4 regions of the Staphylococcus sp. IVB6214 genome follow, and region 4 is predicted to be linked to each of the others. Evidence: riboswitches for the same ligand, from Rfam matches in the RefSeq annotation. Region 4 holds a riboswitch; each other region holds the start of a gene.
What was found. Region 4 has a riboswitch for S-adenosylmethionine ahead of MUA51_RS10290 (O-acetylhomoserine aminocarboxypropyltransferase/cysteine synthase family protein). Riboswitches for the same ligand answer to the same signal wherever they lie in the genome.
Positions count from the first base shown of each region.

Region 1: linked by a shared signal. The riboswitch ahead of MUA51_RS08360 (M20 family metallopeptidase) and the one ahead of MUA51_RS10290 (O-acetylhomoserine aminocarboxypropyltransferase/cysteine synthase family protein) in region 4 are both predicted to bind S-adenosylmethionine.
Region 2: linked by a shared signal. The riboswitch ahead of metX (homoserine O-acetyltransferase MetX) and the one ahead of MUA51_RS10290 (O-acetylhomoserine aminocarboxypropyltransferase/cysteine synthase family protein) in region 4 are both predicted to bind S-adenosylmethionine.
Region 3: linked by a shared signal. The riboswitch ahead of metK (methionine adenosyltransferase) and the one ahead of MUA51_RS10290 (O-acetylhomoserine aminocarboxypropyltransferase/cysteine synthase family protein) in region 4 are both predicted to bind S-adenosylmethionine.

Region 1 covers NZ_CP094723.1:1,695,275-1,700,844, reverse strand. Annotated here, with positions in the region: gene MUA51_RS08375 (pyrimidine-nucleoside phosphorylase) at 1-608, shown strand, start outside; gene MUA51_RS08370 (DoxX family protein) at 628-981, shown strand; gene MUA51_RS08365 (S-ribosylhomocysteine lyase) at 1,033-1,500, opposite strand; SAM riboswitch class I at 1,738-1,842, shown strand; gene MUA51_RS08360 (M20 family metallopeptidase) at 1,940-3,121, shown strand; gene ldmS (L-aspartate--L-methionine ligase LdmS) at 3,118-4,314, shown strand; gene MUA51_RS08350 (DUF2750 domain-containing protein) at 4,638-5,309, shown strand; gene coaW (type II pantothenate kinase) at 5,367-5,570, opposite strand, start outside.
Region 2 covers NZ_CP094723.1:13,144-18,713, reverse strand. Annotated here, with positions in the region: gene MUA51_RS00075 (DHH family phosphoesterase) at 1-1,351, opposite strand, end outside; gene MUA51_RS00070 (DUF2232 domain-containing protein) at 1,363-2,268, opposite strand; gene metX (homoserine O-acetyltransferase MetX) at 2,477-3,442, opposite strand; SAM riboswitch class I at 3,513-3,615, opposite strand; gene MUA51_RS00060 (AzlD domain-containing protein) at 3,671-4,000, opposite strand; gene MUA51_RS00055 (AzlC family ABC transporter permease) at 3,997-4,689, opposite strand; gene serS (serine--tRNA ligase) at 4,958-5,570, opposite strand, start outside.
Region 3 covers NZ_CP094723.1:1,431,169-1,436,738, forward strand. Annotated here, with positions in the region: gene MUA51_RS06890 (transaldolase) at 1-161, opposite strand, end outside; gene MUA51_RS06895 (hypothetical protein) at 331-633, shown strand; gene crcB (fluoride efflux transporter CrcB) at 655-1,020, shown strand; gene MUA51_RS06905 (fluoride efflux transporter FluC) at 1,026-1,367, shown strand; gene MUA51_RS06910 (nuclease-related domain-containing protein) at 1,413-2,324, opposite strand; gene metK (methionine adenosyltransferase) at 2,375-3,580, opposite strand; SAM riboswitch class I at 3,692-3,798, opposite strand; gene pckA (phosphoenolpyruvate carboxykinase (ATP)) at 4,059-5,570, shown strand, end outside.
Region 4 covers NZ_CP094723.1:2,090,468-2,096,037, forward strand. Annotated here, with positions in the region: gene adcA (zinc ABC transporter substrate-binding lipoprotein AdcA) at 1-783, opposite strand, end outside; gene MUA51_RS10290 (O-acetylhomoserine aminocarboxypropyltransferase/cysteine synthase family protein) at 962-2,245, opposite strand; SAM riboswitch class I at 2,352-2,451, opposite strand; gene nrdG (anaerobic ribonucleoside-triphosphate reductase activating protein) at 2,545-3,084, opposite strand; gene nrdD (anaerobic ribonucleoside-triphosphate reductase) at 3,081-4,931, opposite strand; gene MUA51_RS10305 (hypothetical protein) at 5,167-5,424, opposite strand; gene MUA51_RS10310 (poly(glycerol-phosphate) alpha-glucosyltransferase) at 5,443-5,570, opposite strand, start outside.

The DNA.
Region 1 (5,570 bases), 400 kb from region 4:
CGATGGCGATTATTTCTGATATGAGCCAACCACTTGGTCGTGCTATTGGTAATGCGCTTGAGCTGAAAGAAGCAATTGACACATTGAAAGGTGAAGGACCAGAAGACCTAACAGAATTAGTTTTAACACTTGGCTCTCAAATGGTCGTATTAGCTGAAAAAGCTGAGACATTAGATGAAGCACGTGAATTGTTAAAAGGTGTCATTGAGAACGGTAAAGCACTTGAAAAATTCAAAGTTTTCTTGAGCAATCAAGGTGGAGACGCATCTGTTGTAGATGATCCATCTAAGTTACCAACTGCGAAATACACGTTCGAATTGCCAGCTAAACAATCTGGTGTTGTGTCTGAAATGATTGCAAATGAAATTGGTATTGCTTCTATGATGTTAGGTGCAGGCCGTCAAACAAAAGAAGATACAATTGACTTAGCTGTAGGTCTTGTATTAAATAAAAAAGTTGGCGACAAAGTTGAAGAAGGCGAATCACTATTAACAATTTATGCAAACCAAGAAGATGTTGAACAAGTGAAAGAAAAATTATATGATAATATCACAATTAGTGATCGTGGAGAAACACCTACATTAATTCACGAAGTGATTACAAAATAAGTATAAAGGATTGAATATAATGAAATGGATAAGTCGACAACTGTTAGCAATCTTATTTACGGGGGCGGGTTACTTACACTTTAAACGTGAACGTAACTTCACAAATATTGTGCCGCACTATTTACCGTTTAAGAAGGAGATTGTATGGATAACGGGTGTCATGGAACTGATCTTTGGTATTGGCTTGGCGTTGAGAAAACCTGGATACTGGTTTAAACATGCGATGATTGCATTTTTATGGGCAGTATTCCCAGCTAATATTTATATGGCACGTCAGGGATTACCACTTGGTGACAAAGTGTTACCAAAATCCGTTTTATATGGTCGGCTTCCATTGCAATTTGTCTTAATGGCATGGATACGCAAACTTTAATCCAAAAAACACGGGTGCAATTGCATCCGTGTTTTTTACGTTTAATTTACTTTATCCTTCACCGAAGACATCGTGCCATTGATCACGCTTGTCTAAAAAAGCTTGTGCAATTACTTTTGCACCTTCTAATGAGTGAGAAGCAGCCCAGCCACATTGTACTTCATTGCAAGCAGGAACTTTTGTTGCATTAAGGACATCTTGAATCGTTTTTTCAATGATGTTTAATACATCTTCATAGTCATCATGATTAATAAATGAGACGTAAAAACCTGTTTGACAGCCCATAGGACTTAAATCAACCACTTTGTCTGAATGGTTTCGAATATTCTCTGCCATTAAATGTTCTAATGAGTGTAAGCCTGGCATGTCCATATGTTCTTTGTTTGGTTGTTTAAAACGAATATCGTATTTGTGGATTTCGTCACCGTTGTTCCCAGTCATTTTACCAGCTAAGCGGATATAAGGGGCAACAACTTTAGTATGGTCTAGGTTAAAACTTTCAACATTCATTTTTGGCATTGTGATAACGCCTCCTTTATAGTTTATCGTTATTTTATCATATTCAGAAGAAACTAACAGGGACATGATTTGAATTTTGAATATGTGGGTATAGATTTGAAAACAATAAAAGGTTCTATGTATAGGATATGCTGTCGAGTAGACGGAAATAACTCGTTTACAAAGATTTTAGAAAATATTGAAAAAATGACATGACAAATGATCGTAAATCCGATAGAATAAGTAATAATTAAATATAATTTATCAAGAGTGGTGGAGGGAATTGGCCCTGTGAAGCCCTGCAACCTCATCGGTGACGATAAAGGTGCTAAATCCAACAGCAAGTTAGCTGACAGATAAATGACGTGGACAAGATATTATCAACTTTGTACATACCGCACTTGATAAATGTAGCGCTCGTACAAGGTTGATATTTTTTTGAAAGGAGCTTTTTGCATTGATAACAGTAAAACAACAGATCCTAGACTATATAGATAACCATAGGCTGAACTATTTGGACATGAGTCATCAAATACATGAGCGCCCTGAATTAGGAAATGAAGAACTATTCGCATCACGATTATTAATTGATCATTTAAAGCAACATGATTTTGAAGTGACACGTGATATTGCTGGTCATGCGACGGGCTTTATTGCAACTTACCAATCTGATAAACCGGGTCCAAGAATTGGCTTTTTGGCTGAATATGATGCGTTACCTGGACTTGGACATGCTTGTGGACATAACATTATCGGAACAGCCAGTGTATTAGCTGGTGTTGCATTGAAACATGTTGTCGACGAGATTGGTGGGACTGTTGTCGTATACGGCTGTCCAGCAGAAGAAGGCGGCGAAAACGGCTCTGCCAAGGCGTCGTATGTTAAAGAAGGGCTTATAGATGTTGACGTAGCATTGATGATACATCCGGGCAATGAAACGTACCCAACGATTCATACTCTTGCAGTTGACGTGTTGGATATTAAGTTCTTCGGACGTAGTGCGCATGCTTCAGAAAATGCGTATGAAGCACGTAACGCACTCGATGCAATGTTAAGCTTCTTCAACGGTGTTGCTCAGTTACGTCAACACATTCAACCGTCTGAACGCGTACATGGTGTGATCTTAGATGGTGGGAAAGCAGCGAATATTATTCCTGACTTTACACATGCACGTTTTTACACGAGAGGGACAACACGAAAGTCACTGGATGTTCTCACTGAACGTGTGCACGATATTGCCAAAGGGGCTGCACTACAAACAGGCTGTAACTATGAATTTGGACCGATTCAAAATGGTGTAAATGAATTTATTAAAGCACCATTGTTAGATGACCTATTTGAGAAATATGCAACGGAACTCGGTGAAGAAGTCAGTCATGATGACTTTGGATTTGGATCAACAGATACAGGTAACGTAAGTCACGTTGTACCAACAATTCATCCGCATGTAAAAATTGGTCCAAGAAGCTTAGTAGGCCATACACATCGTTTTAGAGAAGCTGCAGCTAGTCCGATGGGTGATAAGGCGCTAATTAAAGGGGCAAAGATTATTGCGTTGATGGGCGCAAAATTAATTCAAGATCCAGCGCAACTTGAGAAAATACAACAAGAACATCAATTATTAAGGGAGCATTTATTATGACCGATGTAAAAAATACCCAGTCTTATTTGACGATGTCTGAGTTGTATTCAAGTGATGTCGTATATTCATCTCGACCTTCATATGTGTCGAACCCTTGGTTAGAACCCGATGAACATCAATCTAACTTCTTATCTGCGAGAGAATTGCTGATAGCGGATATGCCCGTAATTGTTCATGAAGCAAGTGTGACAGATAAGTTAGCGCAATTATTTGCGATGATTCATCGTCGTATTCCTGATAATTTGTATTCTTTTAGAGATCAAACATCATATGAAACTTTGTTACAACGACTTGTATATGAAGAGGGACGGAAAGTTTATTTTCAATATGTACATGGTGATGATATCGTCCCTGCTGACAAGTATGCGATGAATAAACAGACTTTTATTGATTTGAATAACAAGTCAAAAATACCAGAATGGACAGATGGCAAATACTTGCCAAAGCGTGAAGTGGTGCCGTTTAACGAATTTGAACAAGCAGTTCGTCGCTGGGACTTACCAGTTGTTATTAAACCAGGAGATGACTTACCAACAGCTGGTGGGTATGGTGTGATGATTTGTTACACACAAGCAGAACTAGAACAGGCCATTTCACGTGTGAAGAAAGCGAAAACAGCGACGGATACATTGATTATTGAACAGTGTATTGATATCGTGGATAACTATTGTGTGCAGTTTGCGAAACATCCAGATAAAGGTATTATTTATTTAGGTGCTGCAAAACAATTAACGAATGAATACGGCTTCTATCAAGGTAACGTTAATGCCCAACACGTACCACAGACAATCATAGATGCTGGACGAGCACTTATGGAACGAGCAGTTGAAGAAGGCTTTATTGGTGTGGCGGGATTTGACCTATTAGAAGATGCAGATGGTCAAGTCTTTGCAATTGACTTAAACTATCGACAAAACGGCTCTACGAGTATGTTGTTACTTTCCGATAACTTAGAAGGTGCCTATCATAAGTTTTATAGTTATGTGGCGAAAGGGGATAATGACCGTTTCTATGCAGCTATTAAAACATTTATCGAAAAAGGTGTCCTTTTCCCATTGTCATATTATGATGGAGATTGGTACACAGATAAACATGTTGATTCACGATTTGGCTGTATTTGGCATGCGGACAGTGAAGCAGATATTGAAGCATATGAACAACAATTCCTTGAAGAAGCGGGACTCAATTCCTAAGCGTTCTTTTCACAACCTCGTGATGTCAGTGTTCGAGAAGCAGAATTTTCGACAGAACGTCGCAATTCTCCCAAAATCAAAAAGCGATTTTGAAAATTGCTTGGGTTCAGCTCAAATTCTAAGCGCTTCTCTCACAACCTCGTGTCTAGGTTATATGTCTAAAGTATGTTATAGTCTAACTAATTAGGTATTGTCAATATGACGGTTATTCAAGTATATTCAAGTCTCTCAAAAGATTGAATTATTGAGTGCCATCAGGCATTGACGGAATCATCGGTGTCATTTATAGTCGATGAAGAGAACCAACAAGTGGAGGGTATAGCATGTCTTATAAAGGTGAACGTTTTTATAAAGATATTTTAACGAACGAGCAATTTTTTATTGCAGTCAAAGACAAAAAGATTGTTAAGCACATGTATCGAGATCGTCCTTATTTCTGTTTTTGGACACGTGAGGCATTTGCAACTGAGTATTTAGAGACGTTTGATGTTGCTTTCGATAAGATCATCACCATGGATATTGATCGTTTTGCAACTTATGAATTAGATGATATGTTCGACGATGATGATGAAGCGCTCGTGAATGTGACAGATAAAGCAGCCGGACACGAGATTAAGATTGTTGAAGCAATGAATGAGATTATGACGGATTTGGATAACATTCGTGTACGTGAGTTTGTACAAGATGTTGCTAAGTCAGACACAGTTTATGGTTTGACACAAAAAGGGATGAAGCATTTTGCGGTGGTTTATGATGAGAATGATAACTTCGAACAATCTCACTTCATGCCTGTATGGAGTTTGAGTAAGCGTGCTGAGAGAGTGGCCGAAGAAGATTTTGATGCGTTTGAACTCATTGATGTGGAAGGTGAAGTTTTTGCCGAATGGCTCGATGAATTACGTGATGATAATCGTTATGTGGCTATCGATGTAAAACCAGGCGTAGTTGGCACAATCGTATCTGCTCAGAAGTTAGCGAATGAATTAACATTTTAATGAATAAAAAAGTGGGAGAACGACCTAACGAAAGGTTTGTTTTCCCACTTTTTTTGGTTAGAGATATAGTGTTCCTAGTGCGCCTGAAAAAGCACCATTGTCTAAATAGTGCGGTTTGAAGCCACGCAAGATTGTATAGTCCGTAACAACTTGTTGTAATAATGGATTGTTATGGAATGAAGAGCCAATATATACGACATCTTCAGCTTGATGTTCACGTGCCACGTGAATGGATACTGTTGTCACACTCTCACCAACTAC
Region 2 (5,570 bases), 110 kb from region 4:
AGATAAAGCTGTCGCCACGACGGTGGTGGTCAATCACAACTTTGCGGTTTGCTTTATTTAAAATGTTCTCATCCATCACCATTTCTGGTTTATGCGTATCAACAACTACCAAAGTTGTTCTAGATGTCATCATATCCCATGCTTCATCAGATGTAATGAAACGTTCTTTCAGCTCTGGTTTTTCATTGATCTCATCCATCACACGTTGAAGTGTTGGATCAATATCTGAATCATTCAACACGACATATGCATCCAAATTATTCATCATTGCAAAGCGTGTGACACCAATTGCTGCACCAATCGCATCTAAGTCTGGGCGCTTATGTCCCATCACGATTACTTTGTCACCTTCAAGCAAGATGTCTTTCAGCGCATGCGAGATAACACGTGCACGAACACGTGTCCGTTTTTCCATCGGGTCAGTCTTACCCCCGTAGAAACGAACGTTACCATTAATATTTTTAATCGCCACTTGGTCTCCACCACGACCCAATGCCAAGTCAAGACCTGATTGTGAAAGTTCGCCAAGATCGATTAAGTTTTCGGAGCCTTCTCCAACACCAATACTGAATGTCAGTTGTGCACGGTAACCACTACTCTTCTCACGCAATTGACTTAAAATGTCAAACTTGCTCTCTTCAATTTCTCGTAAAATACGTCTGTTCAAATACGCAACGAATTGATCTGAGCTATAACGCTTGAAGTAAACGTTATGTGTCTGTGCCCAACGGCTGATAACACGTGTTACCATAGCGTTAATCTCTGAACGCTGCGTATCATTCATATTTTGTGTAATTTCATCGTAGTTATCCAAAAACAACGTTGCAATAATCGGTTGTTGATCTTCATATTCTTGTCGAATTTCAGTTTCTTCTGTCATATCAAGGAAGTAAAGTATTTTCTCTTCTTCTGAATATTTGACACGATATGCGTATGGACCATCTTGGTATTCAATTTCTTTCGCTTTTTCTAATCGTTTCAAAATATTTGGGTACACTTCATTGATTGGATCTGAAATCACATTGCGTTCGATACGTTCTGACATAAACGGATTGACCCATTCAATTTGTTCTGCATCGTCTAATACAATCAATCCCATTGGCATCGTTTTGACCGCTCTATCACTTCCAACTGAAATCTTACCGCTCAACTGATCAATGTAGCGATCAAAATGTTGATACATACGTTTCAGAAGTACTGCACAAATGATAAGCACAACGAACAAGCCTAATGCGAGCGCGAGTGCAAACATCTTGTTAAAAAGCACCAAGACACCAACGCTTATCATGGCAGCAAGCGTCATCAATACAAACGGGATGACCAGTGCCTTCTTTATAGCATGACGATTCATTTTGTCACCTCTTATCGTTTTTTAATCATAGCTTTTAAATTTAAACCTATATCTAACAATCCAATTAAGCGTGTTAAAGGATAAAATGCAATACCTAACATGACAAACACAATCGTCAAACTAATATGTAGACGGTTCATCACACATACATAATGGATAAAACTCAAACCTTGAATAACTAGTAAAAAGCCGAGTACAATTTGAAAATTCACACTGATACTATTCATTGTCGTTGCAGGTTCTGTTGTTATGCCTACCAACAAAGCGATCGCATAAATAATGAAAACTGAACGTCCCATCTGCCATAAAAAGAGAGGTCTGAATACGGGCGTTGCAATCTTGAACTTACGCAAAATAGGACAAATAATAACGAGTGTTAAAAACATGAAAATTGCCAATGCAATGACAATCAAACCTGGCATTTGTATAGCAAGTTGTTGTACCGATGCATTCAATACTTCTTTTGATGCTTCATCTACATCTTGCATTGCAGCTGCTTGATCTACGACGGCTTGATAAGGTTCTAACATTTCATGAGCATAAGGTAATTGTTGAATGCTTTGTAAAAACATCATCACACCTAGCGTTAATACACTCGATACCAATGTTGTCATATACAAGATGCGCTCTTTAGAAGCACGCTGCTGTAACAGACGTCCAATCAATGCGCTGATTACGAAAACAATCATCATAAAGCTCATCAACAAGACACTACCTGTTAATGTGGCAAAGATGAATGTAACAAAGACGCTAAAGCCGAACGAATGGATTGAGCGATGCCATAATATAATACCCGGGAGTGTTGCAAACAGTGCAACAATCAATCCTAATGCGGGTAAGAAGTCTATTACTAAGATGACCAACAGCCATGCAAGTGTACATAGCAACATTGGCTTAAACTGTATTTTTGAAAACAATAACGCCACTTCCAAACTAATTTATTTCTTTATCGCTTATTTTACAAATTTTGCCGTGTGAATACAATGACTTGGATTGATACGACACTGACAAAATATGAATAGAATGAGGCGTCTACGTCTTGTTATGCATACGCATATTCAAAATTTTACCCCTTCTTTTCTTCATTCCTTTGATTATAACAAAATGTCGGATATCCGTCTAAGCCTAGCGACGAAAACGGGAAACTTTTAAGAAATGATAGAGATAAGGTGCCCAATCATTGAAGTTTAGCAGGAAGCCGTCATGACCGACGTTGTCAGGAACGAAGAAGTGACGATGATATCGAAAATGTTGACCGACCGCTTCAACTTGATCATCTGGATACAGCAAGTCATCGACGAAACCTATCGTTAAAACTTTCGTGTCGAGCATGCGAAATACAGCACTAACGTCATCACGACCACGGTAAATATCATGACTATCTAAGACATCGAGCAGTGTTAAGTAACTCTCTAAATGAAAAGATGACTTGAACTTGTCCCCTTGATGTTTTTGATAAGCGACGACTTCATCAGGTGTGAATCTTGACTCGTAACTTTTCGAAGAGCGGTAAGTTAAGAACCCAAGTTGTCGTGCAATGCTCAAACCTTCCGTCCCCCCTATATGAATGGCTTGACGTGCAATTTCGTTAAATGCACGACTATACGAAGACGTCTTCGCTGTTGCTGCAAGAATCACCGCTTTTTTCACGTGAAACTGTCGATTGTATAACAGCTCCATCACCTGCATGCCACCGAGTGACGCTCCAATCAGAATATCAATTTCTGTATAACCGAGTGCCTTCACGCCGAGTTCGATTGCTCTAACAATATCACGCATCGTTAAATGCTCTGGAAAGTCGCTGTCATTGGCACGTGAACTCGATCCAAACGGACTACCGATGACGTTAAATGTCAAAAACTGATAGTCGTGAAATGGCATATACCCACCATCGATAATTTCACGCCACCACCCTGGCTGTTCATCTGTGCCATAAGTTAGGTGATTGCCCGTTAAAGCATGGCAAACGAGAACCAATGGCTGCCCTTTGTAACCGACGTATTCATAGCGCAATTGTAAATCTTGAATTGTTTCGCCTGATTCTGTTGTGAATGTTCCTAAATGTAACGTATCTACGGTATAGTTGCTCATTGCTCGCCCTCCTAAAAATTAAAAACTGTATCATTGAGCCAACAACGATACAGTCTTATCTATATAGGATGACTTATTATCCGACCGCAATCGTTGGTTGTAGCACCGTTCTTGTATATAAGTGGTTGCTGAAGCGTCAACGGGCCAAATCCCTCAGCTTCTCTCAATAAGTTTTCAGCATATTTAAATTAAGTGTTATGATACACTATTTTTGTCTATAAAACAACATCAAGGAGCCATCATCAGTCTCAATAACGCCACAGCTACCATCCCCACCAATACCGTTATTGTCAAACTCCGTGTACGTAATGCAATCCATATTGTTGGAATGAGCGCAATGACAAACGTCCAGTTGATCGCATAGCCAAATACACCGCTTTGCTGCTTTATCAAGCCATCGACGACAAGTGCTGTAAATAACGTAATCGGAATAAATGAGAGCCATTTGATGAATTTCTCAGAGAGTTCGAGTCGTGAAATCATCACAAGTGGCAAAATGCGCACGAGCAATGTTACAACGCCTGATAAGACGACCGCAATTAAGAAATAGCATGTCATTGTTCCATCACCATCCCTAATGTCGCCGTCAATATTGATGCAATCATAATTGCGAGATAAGACGGCATAAATAGACTTAATACAAGCATTAATACGGTGACAACACAGATGAGCAACATATATAGACGTATCTTAGACTTCTGTACGCCCTCTAATTGTGCCGCTGCCAAGAAAACAAACATCGCTAATATCGCATAATCAAGTCCAAACATTTCCGGTCGACTCACAAAGTCACCGAGCGCAGCACCAAGAATTGTCGTAAAAATCCAAAATAGATATGCTGTAATATTCAAGCCATGCATCCAGTTACGACCAATCATCTCCCCTTTTGAATAAGGTGTGATGGCTACACCAAATGTCTCGTCCGTCAACAATGCGCCGATGCCGACACGATGACCTAATGTTTCTGATTTGAAGGACGGAGCTAACGTCATACTCAACAAAAACATTCGACTGTTGACAATTAACGTGGTTAAGACGATGACCCATACGGGCGTATGAACAGCCATCAAAGCAATCACGATGAATTGCGCTGCTCCAGCATAAATTAAAATGGACAATAATGCGATTTCGAATAGATTGAAGCCAGAGGTACTCCCCACGACACCGAATGAAAATCCAATACCTGCGTATCCAAGCAAGGTTGGAATACAATCTTTGATGCCTTGTCTGAATGTCTGATATGCCATGATGTGACCCCCTTCATCAAAATTAAACTTATTGTATTACAAAACAATTTCAAAATCTACATTGTTAGACAACCTTCACAGTGCATGCACACAAACCGATGTCTAAAAACACTGTTAAAACACCGTTTTATATCACTAAATTTTCTGACAATAGAGAGTCTAGGGATGTCTTAATATTAAAAAAGACCTTTCAAAGTGAGAGAGAATTCACTTCGAAAGGCCTTCGTGTATCTATATTAATTTAGAGAGTAAATATTGGTACCGAGAATTATTTTGGTTCAATGACTGTTTGTCCGCCCATGAATGGTACAAGTGCTTCTGGGATTGTGATAGAACCATCTTCATTTTGATAGTTTTCAACGATAGCTGCAAATGTACGACCTACTGCTAAACCAGAACCGTTTAATGTGTGTACATATTCAGGTTTTGCATCTTTGTCGCGTTTGAAGCGGATGTTTGCACGACGTGATTGGAAATCAACACAGTTTGAGCAAGAGCTGATCTCTTTATAGTCGTTGTAACTTGGTAACCATACTTCTAAATCGTAAGTTTTACTTGAACCGAAGCCAATGTCTCCAGTACATAAAATCACACGACGGTATGGTAAGCCTAATTCCTCAAGAATCGCTTCTGCGTTACCAGTCATTTCTTCTAATGCATTCCAAGAATCTTCAGGTTTTTCAATGCGCACCATTTCAACTTTTTCGAATTGGTGAAGACGGATTAAGCCACGTGTATCACGACCAGCAGATCCTGCTTCACTTCTGAAACATGCAGATTGTCCTGTGAATTTTTCAGGTAACACACCCGGTTGAATCACTTCTTCACGGTAGTAGTTTGTTAATGGTACTTCTGCCGTTGGAATTGTGTAAAGACCTTCT
Region 3 (5,570 bases), 660 kb from region 4:
TGTACTACATCTTGAGCGAAGGCCTTATAGTCTTTGACGCCAGCTTTAGCCATTAAGCTTGGATTAGTTGTAAATCCATCAACTTCCTTGTTTTGATATGCTTGCTTCATTTGTTCAATATCTGCACCATCTGCAAATACTTGTACATTTAAATTCGTCATAAATGTGCCTCCTATTGTTTCTACATTATATTTATATTAAAGTTATACCATTTTTCTATTATTAAAGGCTATTGTTAAGCTTTACTTCCATAGAAAATATAGAAATGGTGCTTTATTCTTCGTCGTTAAATATGCTATTATTACAAGCGATAATAAAGGAGGCAGTTCCATGTCCAAATCGAAAAAATACTTTTACTTAACCGTGATATTCATCATGATAAGTTTTTACTTCAATACACAAAACCCGATACTCAACCACCAATTTGACTCGATCGTAAAAATTATTATTGCGAGCAGTGTGATTAATGCAATTATACTTATTATTGCGATACAATTCGCCGACAAATCAGTAAAGTATTTACCCGAAAAGAAAAGCTGGATTCATCGAGCAGCCAAAAGTTTACCTTGGATACTACTTTTTGTTTTAATCTTCCATCTTATCACTGCAATCCGAACTTTTGGCATTATTTAACGTAAGAGGAGCGACAAGTCTTTGAAATATTTCATTATTTTTGTTGGTGGAAGTTTAGGTGCCTTATTGCGATATACACTATCCTATCTACCGTATTTCCATCAATTGCCTATTGGGACGTTTATCGCCAATCTTTTAGGTGCCTTTTTGATGGGGTTCATAACTGCCTTAACGACGCAATTATTCTATAAGTATCCATTCATTAAAAAAGGGATTGCAACAGGTTTTGTCGGTGCTTTTACAACATTTTCTACCTTTCAATTTGAATTGAACGCATTATTTGAAACACACGCTTGGTACTTGTTAATATCTTATGCTTTATTCAGCTATGTTGGTGGTATGTTATGTTGCTTTTTAGGATATCGAATCGGGGTGAGACCACTTTGACAATTATGATGGTGCTACTTGGCGGTGGCATTGGAGCAATATTGCGTGCAATCATAACAGATATCATTGCGTATGTGCATCGGTCATCGTTCCCTATCGCAACTGCAGTCATCAACCTTATTGGAAGTTGTTTCATCGGTATGCTCGGTGGCATATTGTTGTCATCCACACCAGCATATACATTCTTTATCACAGGTATACTCGGTGGTTTTACGACATTTTCGACTGTACAACTTGAACTTGTACAATTAATGGAAAAGCGCCAAAGCCTAACATTCATTGGTTATAGTTTATTACAATATATCGGCTGTTTTATCAGTTGTTACATTGGAACACATATCGTTTAAACTACAGAAAGCCTGTATGCTGTCATTGCAGCATACAGGTTTTTATTAGTTATATGATTCAATCTCTTCCATAATAGCTTGTAATTCGTTTACATCGTATTGGATACGACCATGGAATACATATTTGTTGAAGAATTCATCAAGTTGCTCAGGTCCAACAAGTACCTTCGTCGTACTTTGCGGTGCATAGCTTGATAATGTCACATCACCATCTTGTTTCGGATTGAAATATAAGATTGGCGTTGGCGTATATTTATTGTTTAGCTGACGTTGCAGCTTCTCTGCTACCGCTTCTAAATGTTCGATTTGCTCAGAATAATCAACAATAGAAAGTTTACGAGCGTTATCTTCACTCTCATCAAGCACGATTGTTTGTGGTGCTGTTTCATCAAGGTGTAGCGTTTTGAATACTTGCTCCATCATTGGATTGTCCGCAAATTGATTGCGACTAATCCCTTGATACACATGTCCTTTTAACAGTTGTGAATCGATGATGTATAAACCTGTGCGCGTTAATACTAAATGACTAATACGTGTAATATTGTCTAAATCATTTGTAGGCATAAAGATATTCGCCATAATATGCATATCTTCTGGTCGGATACGCTTCTCTCTAACGAGTCGTTCACGAATGCCAATCAAACGCATATCCGTCACGTATTCACTATTGTTTTTCGAAAAGACTTTTAATGCATCAATTTCTCTGTCTTTCGAAGCCACCATCGTTTCATAATCTTCTTTATGCTTTGTTTCCACTTTTTTCTTTTCAATTCTTACCTTTTCAAGTGCTTCTTGGTGTGACTGTGTTAATTTTTCTTCTTTTTCTTTGTATTGTGTTTCAATTCTTTGTTGTGCTTTCTTTTTGCGATTCAGTGCAACTAAAAACATAATAAAACAAATAACTGCAATCCCTACGGCAACATACAAGCCTATTTCCATTGGGCCAAACTGTGTCATTTTTAAAATCCTTCCTTTTGTTTACATTTATACAATACGCTATAAATTCATTATTGAGCTGTATACGCTTGAACTGCCTCTTTCAATACGTCTACTTTGTCTGTTTTCTCCCATGGCAATTCAACATCTGTACGTCCGAAGTGTCCGTACGCTGCTGTTTGTTTATAGATTGGACGTTGTAAGTCTAACATTTGGATGATACCGGCTGGTCTCAAGTCAAAGTGAGAACGCACTGCTTGAATCAATGACTCCTCAGAAACAGTACCCGTTCCAAACGTATCAATAGCGATAGATACTGGCTGTGCGACACCAATCGCATATGCCAATTGAACTTCACATTTATCAGCAAATCCTGCAGCTACGATATTTTTAGCTACATAGCGTGCCGCATAAGCTGCTGAACGGTCCACTTTCGTTGGATCTTTACCTGAGAATGCACCCCCGCCATGTCGTGCGTATCCACCATATGTGTCTACGATAATTTTTCGACCTGTCAGACCTGCATCACCTTGTGGTCCACCGATTACAAAACGACCTGTTGGATTGATGAAAAATTTCGTTTCATCATCCAATAACGTCTCAGGTACTACTGGATAGATGACATACTCTTTAATGTCTCGTTGAATTTGATCAAGTGCAACTTCTTCGTGATGTTGTGATGATATAACAATCGTATCGATACGCTTCGGTTGATCGTTCTCATCATATTCAACAGTCACTTGAACCTTTCCATCTGGACGTAAATAGTCTAATGTGCCATCTTTTCTAACATCTGTCAGACGTTTCGCTAATTTATGCGATAAATCAATTGGTAGTGGCATAAATGATGCTGTCTCATTTGTTGCATAACCAAACATAAGTCCTTGGTCACCTGCACCAATATTCAATACTTCGTCATTCGATGCATCTCGATATTCCAATGCACGGTCTACACCTTGTGCAATATCAGGAGATTGTTCGTCAATCGCAGTTAATACAGACATTGTTTTATAATCATAACCATACTTAGCACGTGTGTAACCAATCTGCTTAACGGTTTCACGTACTACTTTAGGGATATCCACATATGTCGACGTAGTTATTTCCCCTGCGATGAGAGCCATACCTGTTGTTACTGTTGTTTCACAAGCAACACGTGCATGACTATCTCCTTTCAGAATTTCATCAAGTATTGCATCTGAAATTTGGTCAGCAATCTTATCCGGATGACCTTCAGTAACAGACTCTGAAGTAAATAATCGTTTATTATTTGTCATAATATGCTCCTTTAAAAATAGATTACGAACACTCTCTTTATCTGAGCTCAAATAAAAAGAGCCTTTCACCACTACGGCACATACATAGAGTGAAGGCTCAACGTCCATTCGCTCTTATCGTTCAGGCTATCGCCTGCAAACGGTTTGGCACCTTTCTTCGTTAAAAGAGGTTGCTGGGTTTCATTGGGTCCATGTCCCTCCACCACTCAGGATAAGAGAATCCGTTGCTTTTATATTACATAAATTTTGATCATGTGTCAATTTCACAAATGTATTCAAATACTAGATGATCATTTCATGAAAACGCCATCAAACAAACCCTTATATTTCCTATATTTCCATGCAAAATCCGTCATTTCCCTCGAAGAAAATCACCCGTAATTTTTTTAGAATTTTTATAGGGATTATTACCCAAATATGTTATACTCTGTAATTGTAAAGGCTTACATTAAAGAAGAAACTATTGGAGGGATTCATCATGTCATTTGATACAAGTGCACTGAATGCATTGATTGACAAGCCTACTTCTCATCTGCAGCTTACAAAAACTGAACTCTACAACAAAATTTTGAGTCGTGGCGAGGCAGAATTAACAGAGCTTGGAGCAATTAACGCAAAAACTGGAGAATATACGGGGCGTTCTCCAAAAGATAAATATATCGTTAATAATCCACAAGTCATCGATGACATCGACTGGGGTACTGTAAACCAACCTATTTCTGAGGACAAGTTTTTAAATCTATACCATCAAGTATTAGAGTATTTAGATGCTAAAGACGAAGTGTTCGTATTCAACGGCTATGCCGGAAGCGACAAGGATTCCCAACTAAAATTAACAGTTGTGAATGAATTCGCATGGCATAACCTTTTCGCACAAAATATGTTTATTCGTCCACATTCTAAGAGCGAAGCAGAAAAAATCAAAGCTGACTTCACAATCATTTCTGCACCGACATTTAAAGCAGATCCTGAAAAAGACGGCACACGTTCTGAAACATTCGTTATCGTGTCATTCAAACATAAAACTGTACTCATCGGTGGTACAGAATATGCAGGAGAAATGAAAAAGTCTATCTTCTCTGTGATGAACTATCTACTTCCTAAACGTGACATCATGAGTATGCACTGTTCAGCTAACGTAGGTCGTAAAGGCGATGTTGCGTTATTCTTCGGTTTATCAGGTACTGGTAAAACAACTTTATCTGCGGATCCAGATCGCAAATTAATAGGTGATGACGAACACGGCTGGAATGAAAATGGTGTATTTAACATTGAAGGGGGTTGTTACGCAAAAGCAATCAACTTGTCAGCTGAAAAAGAACCACAAATTTTTGATGCGATTCGTTACGGTACAGTATTAGAAAACTTAGTTGTTGATGAACATGGTTATATCGACTTCGATGATAACAAATATACAGAAAATACACGTGCAGCATACCCTATTGAACATATCGACAATATTGTTGTACCTTCAAAAGCATCACATCCAAACACGATTATTTTCTTAACTGCAGATGCTTTCGGTGTATTACCACCCATTTCTAAGTTAAGCAAAGACCAAGCAATGTATCACTTCCTAAGTGGTTTCACATCTAAGCTTGCTGGTACTGAACGTGGCATCACTGAGCCGCAACCATCATTCTCAACTTGCTTCGGTGCACCATTCTTACCATTGAATGCAAAAGTGTACGCTGACTTACTTGGTGACTTAATTGACAAACACGAAGTAGATGTCTACTTAGTGAACACAGGTTGGACTGGTGGCGTATACGGAAAAGGTAACCGTATCGAATTGAAATACACACGTAAAATGGTAAACAGCGCAATTAACGGTTCTCTGAAAAACAGTACGTTTGAAGAAGATGAAATCTTTGGTTTAAGTATTCCAACTGAAATTGAAGGCGTACCAACAACAATTCTACAACCTAAAAATGCTTGGCATGATAAAGAAGCCTATGACAAACAAGCAACAGACTTAATCGAACGTTTC
Region 4 (5,570 bases):
TGCATTCAAGCTTTGAACACCTTTTTGAACGAAACCATAACGGTCTGCTAAGTAGCCAAGTGATTCGTGTGATACGAATACTGCGTGCCCTTCATGACCTTCTGTTGCTTTTTCCATTTTGTTATCAAGTTTATCTAAATCTTTCAATAACTTGTCAGCATTTTCTTTGTATTCTTTTTTGTGTTCTGGGTCACGTTCACTTAAGTCATCACGAATTGCTTTGACAAATGCTTCATCCATGTTTGGATCTAACCATACGTGTGGATCGTAACCACCGTGATGATGATGTGCATGACCGTGATCATCTGACTCGTGATCATGTTCATGTCCTTCTGCTTCATGGTCATGATCTTCGCCTTCATGATCGTGATCGTGCGCTTCACCTTCGTGATCATGTTCATGTTGGTCTGTTAATAACTCTGTCTTATCAAGGCTATCTTCAAGAGATAACTTGTGATCGTCTTTCTTGATTGCACCGGCTACTTTCTTAGCAACTGGATCTAAATTATCACCTGTGTATACGAACACATCTGATTTACTCGCGTTAATAATATCTTTTTGTGATGGCTCGAAACTATGTAAGTCCGCACCTTTAGGGTAAATAGAATCCACTTCGACGTGTTTCCCACCGATTTGTTCAACAAATGATTGGAGCGGATAAACTGTTGTTGTTACTTTCATCTTGTCGCCTGAAGAAGCTTTATTATCATCAGACTGACCACATGCTACTAATAACGAGCTTGCAAGTGCTGCTGTCGCTACTACTTTTAAACTTTTCTTCATTTATTAGACGCCTTCCTTCAAATAGTAATCATTACGATTAGAATTATACATGAGACTAGACAAATGTGCAATGACGTTTTTTGTTCATTTGTCAACTTTTTTTATGCTTATTTTATTTAATCACACAAATAAAGACACTTCAGAAACCTGCGTAAAAGGTTTCCAAAGTGTCTCGTATTTATGATTGAATTGCTGCAAAACCACGGTCTAAGTCAGCAATAATGTCGTTAATATGTTCAATACCGATAGACAAACGGATTGTTTCCGGCTCAATACCTGCTGCACGCTGCTCTTCTTCCGTTAATTGTTGGTGTGTTGTTGATGCTGGATGAATCACTAATGACTTCGCATCTCCTACGTTAGCGAGTAATGAGAACAGTTCCAGTCCTTCGATGAACTGCTTTCCTGCTTCATAACCGCCTTTCACGCCAAATGTAAAGATAGATCCTGCTCCTTTTGGTAAATAACGCTGTTTATTTTCATAGTACTCATTTGATTCTAAACCAGCATATTTCACCCAAGCCACTTGATCATGTCCTTCTAAATAATGCGCGACTTTTTCTGCATTTTCAACATGACGTTCAAGACGAAGTGACAATGTTTCTAACCCTTGAGTTAATAAAAAGGCGTTGAATGGCGATAGTGCCGCACCTGTATCACGCAAAAGTGTTGTGCGGATTTTGAATGCTAATGCTGCTTCACCAAAAGCATCTTTGAACACAAGTCCATGATATGACGGATCTGGTTCACTTAACCCTGGGAACTTGCCATCCCCCCAGTCAAAGTTACCTGCATCCACGATGACACCGCCCATTGACGTACCGTGACCACCGATAAACTTCGTTGCTGAGTGAACCACAATATTTGCACCGTACTCAATCGGACGGAATAAGTAGGGTGATGCAAATGTATTATCGACGATGAGCACAATACCATGTTTCTTTGTCACAGTGGCTAAAGCATCAAAGTCATCAATATTCCCTTCTGGATTACCGATTGTTTCAATGAAAAGTCCTTTTGTATTTGGACGGATTGCTGCTTCAATTTGTTCCACTTTCGTTGTATCTACTAATGTCACTTCAATGCCAAACTTAGGTAATGTATGACTGAAAAGCGTGTGTGTGCCACCATATAATTTGTCACTAGCTACGATATGATCGCCATTTTGTGCTACGGCTTGAATAGCATACGTTATTGCTGCCATACCTGACGCCACTGCAACACCCGCAACGCCACCTTCTAATTCGGCAACACGTGTCTCTAACACTGCCGTCGTTGGGTTTGTTAATCGTGTATAAATATTCCCCACTTCTTCTAACCCAAATAATCTTGCTGCATGCCCTGTATCATCAAATGTAAATGAAGTCGTTTGATAAATCGGCAAAGCACGTGACTTGGACACTGCATCTACCTCTTGTCCTGCATGTAATTGCAATGTTTCAAATTCGAATGATTCCGCCATATGATTCCCTCCTATAAATAAAAAAGCACACAGGCAAATCTCAACTTGTATCAAGATTTCCTGTGTGTATCTATTCGTATAATCAATAGTCGATTTGATTATAAAAGACTTATCTCTCAGGTTCGTATCACCTGCAGGAATTAGCACCTAACTCAATAGGTTGCCTGGTTTCATAGGGCCTGTCCCTTCACCAATCTTGATAAGATATATTTATTGTCACCTGTTACTTTTTAAATGTAACGCTATCATATATCAGAAAATTCCGAAAGTCAACCAATCTTTTTCGAATTCCGAGATATTTATTCAACATAGATGGCACGTCCTACCGAGAATGTTTCTCTAAAGGTCGGCATATGAATTACCCGTTGGTTCAGCGAGCCACGATAGGCAAGATTAGGACGATAGAGATGTTGTATAAACATCCCGTCCACAAGGACATCGATATTTTGAAGGATTGTCTTGCGTTCATCATCTTGACACCACAAATACTCGAGTTGATAACCTGTCCACACCCAAATGTCTTTCGTATGACCAAAGTGATGACGAAACGCACGGATTAACGGTACAATAACCGCTAAGTTGCAGAAAGGTTCACCACCGAGAATGCTCAACCCTGAAATATACGAAGGTTCACAAGCTGAGATTACTTCATCGATAATCGGATCCGTGAATGGTTCACCATAACGAAAATGTTGTGCTGCGACATTGTAACAACCCGGACAACGAAACGGACACCCCGATACATAAAGGCTGCAACGAACCCCTTCACCATCGACAAAACTATGCGTTTCAATTTTGGCAATGTATCCGGATCCCTGTATTAACGGTGCGCCTTTCATGATTTCGGCACCTTCATATGTTTAACCCGTGCACAAATCTCCTTGTGTCGTCCTTCAATCGTTGGGCGTTGCACTGGGTTACCAAGATAGCCACATGTTCTTTTCACTACATCAACCGTTTCGGGGTCTTTGTTACCGCAGTTTGGACAGCAATACCCTGTGTCTGTCGTATCAAAGTCACCTTCAAATCCGCATTCATAACAATGGTCGATTGGAATATTCGTTCCTAAGTAACTGACACGATCATATGAATAGTCCCATACCGCTTCTAACGCCTTTTTGTTGTGGTCTAACTTCGGATACTCACAGTAATGAATATAACCCCCGCTCGCATAGTGTGGATAGTCTTGCTCAAAGTCCAACTTCTCGAACGGCGTCACATCTTTGCGCACATCATAATGGAAAGAGTTTTGATAATAGCCTTTATCTGTTACATCAGGTACCGCACCGAACTGCTCATAATCTAAACGACAAAAACGATCGGTCAATGATTCACTTGGCGTACTGTATATGCTAAACCATACATCATGTTCTGCCGTCCAAGCATACTGATAGTCACGCATTGCCTTTAAAATATCAATCGTAAATGCCTTAGCTTCTGGATTCGTCTCCCATTCAGGACCATAGAACACGGTCGCCACTTCATAAAGACCAATATATCCCATTGAAATTGTCGCACGCTGGTTGTCAAATAACGTAAACACATCATCTTGTTCTTGCAAACGATATTTAAATGCACCATGCTTGTACAAAATCGGTGCATTATTCGGTTCAGCTTGTTTCACGCGCTCAATACGAAACGCCAACGCATCATGTAGAACATTCATACGCTCTTCAAAGAGTGACCAGAAATGTGCCTTGTCGCCATTTGATTCTAGAGCAATACGTGGCAGATTCAATGTCACAACACCTAAGTTACAACGTCCGCTATTCTCATACTCCCCTTGTTCATTTTGCCAAGCAGGTAAGAACGAACGACAACCCATTGGCGCCTTGAAATCTCCTAAAAGTTCAACCGTCTTGTCATAATTCAAAATATCCGGATACATCCGCTTCATTGAGCATTCTAGCGCTAATTGCTTAATGTCATAATTGGGATCAGTCGGAGCGAAATTCACGCCTTTCTTAATTGAAAAGACAAGTTTTGGGAAAATGGCTGTTACACGATCTTTTCCTAACCCTTTGATTCGTGTTTGTAGAATCGCTTGTTGGATTTTACGACTCATCTCATCCGTTCCCAAGCCGAAACCAAACGTCACGAAAGGTGTTTGCCCATTAGACGTATAGAGTGTATTAACTTCATATTCTAAACTTTCAATCGCCGCAAAAATATCTTGCGTCACTTGTTCATCGACATAGCATTCGATATCTTCTGGACGGACATATTTTTCTGCCATTGCACGGTGTTTACGTTCATTATGTATCGCATATTCACTGAGTACTTCATCAATTCGATCAATCGTACAGCCACCGTACTGGCTGCTTGATACGTTCGCAATCATTTGCACAAGTTGTGCCGCTGCCGTTTGAATCGACTTCGGTGATGTTACATGTGCATTCCCAATTTGAAATCCATGTGCCAACATATCTTTCGCATCGATCAAACAACAATTCGTCAGTGGTTGAAAAGGGTGATAATCTAAATCATGAAAGTGAATTTTTCCTGATTGATGTGCCGCAGCCACATGTTGTGGCAACAGATGCATCAATCCATATGATTTTGAAACAACACCTGCAGTCAAGTCACGCATTGTAGCAAATGTTTGACTGTCTTTATTTGCATTTTCATTCACAATTGTCGGATCTTTTGTGATCAGCCCTTTAAGGTCTTTTTCTAACTGATTCATATTTACACGCTTCTTCCTACATATAGTGTCTGATACTCATTTTAGATACTATATATAGTGTTTTCAACTCACAACAAAGCTGTTAACTGATTTGTCATTTCTTTGAGAACGTTATGTGAACTTTACACCTTGCACAATTATATGTTGATCATTACATGCGTTTGCACCATTCATTTTCTTAACAATACAAAAAAGCGCTACACCCCTTATCTCAGAGTGTAACGCCCCAACTATCTTATAATATGAAATCTAGAATGCCATAATATATGAAGAACATCTTTTTGCTTAATTTTGTTAAATAAAGAATTAAAATGATAAGTGTTGATATAAATATCACTGATTTATATTTCTTTTTTTCTTCCTTTTCTTCCTTAGATTCTTCACTTTCTAAATAAGCAAGCAGTTCAGCTTCAATCTCCTTGTTGATTGCTTCATTCGGATCTTCATGCTTTTCATCGACGACATCATGGTCCTTTACTTTTTCTTCTGTCATCTGACTAACTCCTTACTACTATTTTTTAAATACATGCTGATACTGTACATATCCTGACAAGTAATGCTCAATATCATCAATTCGTACGCGATACCCGTGGTGCTTGATAAAGAAACTATTCAAAATGCGACTTGGATTTTTGAAAT